Agarilytica rhodophyticola: one gene and its partner. The protein of the gene in region 2 interacts with the protein of the main gene of each other region in a pairwise test. Links are inferred from orthologs where the notes say so. Each region holds a gene or a part of one and is shown on either strand. Other genes may lie near its edges.

Evidence for each region. The genes of interacting proteins can lie anywhere in the genome.
Region 1: the proteins of leuS (region 2) and ligA interact in binary tests that used the Escherichia coli proteins (3 or more experiments, as listed by UniProt). The link is inferred for Agarilytica rhodophyticola from one-to-one orthologs.

Annotation. Positions count from the first base shown.
Region 1 is NZ_CP020038.1:3,965,196-3,968,109, reverse strand. It holds ligA (NAD-dependent DNA ligase LigA), read left to right. Parts: upstream 1-391; coding sequence 392-2,437; downstream 2,438-2,914. Other genes in the region: BVC89_RS16615 (transglycosylase SLT domain-containing protein), read left to right, coding at 2,437-2,914; zipA (cell division protein ZipA), read left to right, coding at 1-367. UniProt on the Escherichia coli protein: DNA ligase that catalyzes the formation of phosphodiester linkages between 5'-phosphoryl and 3'-hydroxyl groups in double-stranded DNA using NAD as a coenzyme and as the energy source for the reaction.
Region 2 is NZ_CP020038.1:676,532-679,995, forward strand. The notes cover bases 143-3,338. They hold leuS (leucine--tRNA ligase), read right to left. Parts: upstream 2,944-3,338; coding sequence 343-2,943; downstream 143-342. Other genes in these bases: BVC89_RS02880 (LPS-assembly lipoprotein LptE), read right to left, coding at 143-343. Also shown: more of BVC89_RS02880, read right to left, coding at 1-142.

The DNA of each region.
Region 1 (2,914 bases), 3.3 Mb from region 2 along the record:
GTTGGCGACGCTGATGGAAGCTGGTTTGAAATTCGGCGACATGAATATCTTTCATCGCCATCACAATAACGATGGTGATGCACCAATTTTATACAGTTTGGCCAACATGGTAGTACCTGGAACGTTTAATCTTGCCACCATGAACGATTTTGAAACACCCGGCGTGAGCTTGTTTTTGAGCTTACCTGTAGTCGGCGAAAGCTTAGCTGCTTATAATGATTTAGCGCAAACCGCACGTTTTATCGCGGATCAATTAGACGGTGAACTGAAAGATGAAAATCGCAGTGTTATGACGAGCCAAACCGTTGAGCATGGCCGCCAGCGGGTAATTGAGTATGAGCGCAAGAAAAAACTAACACGAGCATAATGTTATCGATCTTGGGGATGGAGAATGACGGCTTCGGCTGATGCAAAAACAATAACAGAAGTAACACAGCGTCTTGAAACACTAAAACAGCAACTAATCTACCACGGCCACAGATACTATGTTCTTGATGACCCGGAAATTCCAGATGTGGAATATGACCGAATGTTTCAAGAGCTTAGCACAATTGAAGCGCAATACCCCCAGCTTATTTCGCCAGACTCGCCATCACAGCGAGTCGGCGCTGCGCCTTTGAGTGAATTCACCAGTGTTCGTCATGAAATGCGCATGCTTTCCCTTGATAATGCTTTTAGCAGTGAGGATATGCAAGCCTTTGATGAGCGTATTAAAGACCGTTTGAAGTCTGATGCGACCATTGAATATGCGTGCGAGCCTAAATTTGACGGTATTGCCATCAGTCTTCTTTATCGCGATGGTGTGCTGGTAAGGGGAGCAACTCGCGGTGACGGTGAAACGGGTGAAGACATTACCCAGAATGTTCGTACTATCGGCTCTATCCCTATTCGCCTAATGGGTGAAGGCTACCCCGCTAATTTGGAAGTGCGGGGTGAAATTTATTTACCACATAAAGGCTTTGATGCGCTCAATAAAAAGGCACTTGAAAATGGTGATAAGCCCTTTGTTAATCCACGCAATGCTGCCGCCGGCAGTTTACGCCAGCTCGACTCTAGTATTACGGCATCACGCCCGCTAGTGATGTGTGCCTATAGCGTTGGTTGGTATGAAGGTGGCGAACTACCCGACACCCATATGGCAATTATCGAAAAGCTTGGCCAATGGGGCTTTTTTATCAGCGATCAAAGGCGCGTAGTTGAAGGTGCTGACGGTTGTCTTGATTATTACCAATATTTAGAAAAGCTGCGCCCGAGCCTACCTTTCGATATTGACGGTATTGTCTTTAAAGTAAATTCAATGGCCTTGCAGCAGAGTCTTGGCTTTGTATCTCGTGCGCCTCGTTGGGCAATTGCCCATAAGTTCCCAGCCCAAGAGGAAGTGACTTTACTCAAAGATGTGGAGTTTCAAGTAGGCCGCACGGGTGCCATTACTCCAGTAGCAAAACTTGAACCGGTGTTTGTTGGCGGTGTCACAGTATCCAATGCGACATTGCATAATCGCGATGAGGTGGAGCGCTTACAGATTAAGATTGGGGATACGGTGATTGTCCGGCGCGCGGGAGACGTAATTCCTCAAATTGTTTCAGTGGTATTATCGAAAAGACCTGAAGGGGCGCAGAGTATTCATTTCCCGGAGCGCTGTCCTGTGTGTCAATCTCCTGTGGAAGCAAAAGAAGGGGAGGCGGTATATCGCTGCACGGGAGGTTTCGTTTGTGAAGCACAGAGGAAGGAAGCGATAAAACATTTTGCCTCGCGCAATGCTATGGATGTGGATGGTCTCGGCGATAAAATTGTTGAGCAGCTGGTGGACAATGCACTTATTCATTCGGTTGCAGATTTATTTGCACTAAAACGGGATGATGTTGCCAATCTTGAGCGCATGGGAGAGAAGTCGGCGGATAATCTTCTTCACGCGCTGCAAGAGAGTAAAAATACTACCTTCGCTCGTTTTATCTTTAGTTTAGGTATTCGCGAAGTGGGGCAGGCCACTGCGCGTAACCTAGCACAGTATTTTGGCGGTTTGGATAGTCTGCGCACTGCTAGTGCTGAGGACTTGCAGGAAGTGGATGATGTCGGGCCTGTCGTGGCCGACTTCGTGGTGCAGTTTTTTGCACAAGAGCAAAATAATGCCGTAGTTGATGCGCTGGTTGCGGCTGGTGTTCACTGGCAGGAAACCGAAAAAGTTACGCCTGAGGTATTGCCGTTAAATGGCCAAACCTTCGTGCTGACAGGCTCTTTAGAGAGCATGAGTCGCAACGATGGCAAGGAGATTTTACAGAACTTTGGAGCCAAAGTTTCCGGTAGTGTTTCTGCTAAAACAGACTGTCTAGTGGCAGGCCCTGGTGCCGGATCAAAGCTTACTAAAGCGGAATCTCTTGGTATTAAAGTCATTGATGAACAGGCATTTTTAGAATTGATAGAGACATTGCGTTCATGATGCGGGGTATTGTGCGACCCATCGTTATTCTCACCCTAGCCACACTTGTTGCTGGCTGTGTCAGCACGCCGCCTAAACATACCAACAATATCTGTCATATATTCGATGAGAAGAGAAAATGGTATAAACAAGCCCGTAAAGCGTCGAAAAGGTGGAATATTCCGATCAGTACCAATATGGCCATCATGTATCAGGAATCGCGTTTTGTTGCCAAAGCTAAACCGCCGAGAACAAAAATCTTAGGCTTTATTCCTGGTCCTCGAAAGAGTAGTGCTTACGGCTATTCTCAGGCAAAAAAAGATACATGGAAATGGTATAAAAAAAGTTCTGGCCATCGTGGCGCTGACCGTAATGACTTTGACGATGCTATCGACTTTATCGCTTGGTATAACAGTATCAGTGTCAAAAAGAGCAGAATATCAAGAACCAATACCTATGGCCTTTATCTGGCATATCACGAGGGGCATGGTGGCTATA
Region 2 (3,464 bases):
CATTACGCAAAGGGTTAGTCACGCCAAAACGTATACTCATAATCAGCTGGTATTGCACAGGAATACCTGTACTGCTGTAGGACAGTGGACTTCGTTCGACTTTTTCTTGTTGCAGTTTCAAGGTGATATCTGAGTCTGATTCAATATCAATTGAAAGATCTTTTAATTGCTGCTTTAAAGTAGCATTAAAAAGACGGTTATCGGCGGAAGTCACCAGTTGAATTTGGCCGATATTCTGTGGGCCTTGTTCGAGGTACTGCTGTAATCCACGCAATTGCCAGCCGCACGATGAGATCACCAAAGCACTGGCGACAACAAAAAATCGAGATATCCATATACTCATTAGTTCGCTACCACATTGACCAGTTTTCCAGGTACTACAATAATTTTCCGAATATGTTTACCATCAATAAACTTACGTATTTTATCGCTAGATAATGCAGCTTTTTCCATTTCTTCTCGGCTAGTGTCAGGGGCTACATCGATTTTATCACGAACCTTGCCGTTTACCTGAACTACAACGGTAATACTGCTTCGTGTCAATGCCGATGCATCTACTTGCGGCCATGGTTGTTGTAAAATTTCTCCTTCGCCGAGCTCGCTCCAGAGCACATGACAGATATGCGGTACAATGGGAGCCAGTAATAAAACGGCAGCAGATAGAGCTTCTCGTTCAACTGCCAGTCCATTTGGATTGCTGCGATCAGCGTGACGGCTCACTTCGTTAAGAAGCTCCATTACTGCAGCGATAGCAGTATTAAATGTTTGTCTGCGGCCAAAATCATCGCTGACTTTCTTAATGGTTTCATGGGTTTTGCGCCGCAAGTCTTTCTGCTGAGCGCTTAATGTATCAACATTAAGTTCACCAGGCTGACCCACTTCAAGATGCTGAGATACTGCTTTCCAAAGCTTTTTCAAAAAGCGTTGCGCTCCTTCCACACCGCTGTCAGCCCATTCCAGGGTTTGATCAGGGGGTGAGGCGAACATAGTAAATAGGCGTACAGTATCTGCGCCGTATTTATCAATAATTGTTGCTGGATCAACACCATTATTTTTCGACTTGGACATTTTTGTAACGCCACCGAACTCTAACTCTTCACCGGTATCGGTAAGCATCGCCTTAATGGTTTTACCCTTGTCATCTTTTTCCATAGTGACGTTTTGAGGCTCGATCCATTCTTTTTGGCCATCGTTTAATTTATAAAAAGATTCCGATAGCACCATGCCCTGACAAAGTAGGCGGGTAAATGGTTCGTCGCTCTCTAAAAGACCCTCATCACGCATCAATTTATGGAAGAAGCGTGCATACAGCAGATGCAAAATAGCGTGTTCAATCCCTCCCACATACTGATCCACCGGTAACCAGTAATTCGCTTGTTCGGGATCTAGCATGGCATGTTCGCTGGGGCTGGCATAGCGCGCGTAATACCAGGAGGACTCCATAAATGTATCGAAGGTGTCGGTCTCGTGCTCGGCACTTTCCCCATTAATTTCTGTTTTCTTCCATTCCTCGTCTTGTTTAATAGGGGAATGAACGCCGTCCATGACCACATCTTCAGGCAGCAGCACGGGCAATCTGTCAGCGGGTACAGGTATCTCGCCACCGTTAGCGAGGTTCAATATGGGAATCGGTGCACCCCAATACCTCTGTCGCGATACTCCCCAATCTCGCAGGCGATATTGTGTGGTAACGCTACCTTTATTGGCTGCGATAAGGGTTTGGGATATAGCTTCAAAAGCACCGGCAAAGTCTAACCCATCAAATTCGCCTGAATTAATCAGCATGCCTTTTTCTGTAAAGGCTTCCTTATCTAAATCTACCTCTACCTCAGCGCTGCTGCCTTTAGTGGGTTCAATAACCTGTTTGATTTCTAGCTCATATTTTTTTGCAAACTCCCAGTCCCGTTGATCGTGAGCCGGTACCGCGATGACTGCACCCGAGCCGTAATCCATCAATACGTAGTTGCCTATCCAAACAGCAATTTCCTCACCAGTGATTGGGTGCAGAGCTTTAAGCCCAGTATCGAGGCCCCGTTTTTCCATATTGGCCATATCCGCCTCGGCGACAGACTGGGTTTTGCAGCTTTGAATGAAGTCGCCAATTTCCTTGTTATCTTTAGCAAGAGATAAGGCGATGGGGTGCTCAGCAGCAATGGTTAGATAGGTAACACCCATAAGTGTGTCTGGGCGTGTGGTATAGACATCAAAGTCTTTAATGCCATCGATAGTATGCTGCAAACTGAAGTTGATAACAGTGCCACGGCTTTTGCCAATCCAGTTGCGCTGCATGGTTTTTACTTGTTCAGGCCAATGAGGTAGCTTGTCTAAGTCATTAAGTAGTTCTTCAGCGTACTCTGTAATCTTAATAAACCACTGTGGGATTTCTTTACGTTCAACCACTGTATCGCAACGCCAGCAACAACCATCGATAACTTGTTCGTTAGCCAGTACGGTTTGGTCGTGTGGGCACCAGTTAACAGCTGAAACTTTTTTATAGGCCAGACCTTTCTCATAAAGGCGAGTGAAGAACCACTGTTCCCACTTGTAATAGTCGGGTTTACAGGTGGTTACCTCGCGTGACCAGTCAAAGCCAAAACCAAGAGCTTTCAGCTGGTCGCGCATGTAATCCGTATTAGCGTAAGTCCATTTGGCAGGTGCTGTACTATTTTTGATCGCGGCGTTTTCGGCCGGTAGACCGAATGCATCCCACCCCATGGGATGAAGAACATTTTTACCCTGCATTCTTTGGAAACGGGCTATTACATCGCTAATCGTATAGTTGCGGACATGGCCCATGTGCAAACGGCCACTGGGATAAGGAAACATTGCCAAGCAGTAAAATTTTTCCTTAGACCTGTCTACATTAACTTCAAAGGACTTATTCTCTTCCCAATAACGCTGTACTTCCGACTCAATGGAGGCAGGTTGATAATTATCTTTCATGCTCGTGTTTGTTTACCCAGATGTGAAAATGAAATAGAAAGTCGACCATTATAGGGGCAGATAATATGTAAACAAAGATTATGCTATTGGCTAAATGGATGTTTTGTTCATTTAGTTGAGGAATCGTGTCGTGAAGCGAATGGTTTTGAGTAAAATATCCGCAAACAGTATGAGTGAACCCCAGTGTAATCATTAAACTAGTATGCGGTAGTCAATTCTTCCTTGGTAGCTTAGTCTCGTGAAGTATGTCTTTTTGAGTATGTTGTAGCGGAAATTTACTTGCGTGCTTCATTTTGGTGCGATTGGTTGTATGTGTTTTTTCATTATGATGCAAACCAAGACTCGTACGCATCATCTAGGCGCTTAGGCACTGGCTCTCGTGCGAGTATTCTTCAACAATAAAAGTTGGTGTAGTGTTTGCTTTGCTTGTGTGTAGTGAAAAACGCAGCTCATATATACCATTTCGATACTTTATGCCTTTTTGATGGCGGATTAGCTGTCAATAAGGGGTTGAATCATGA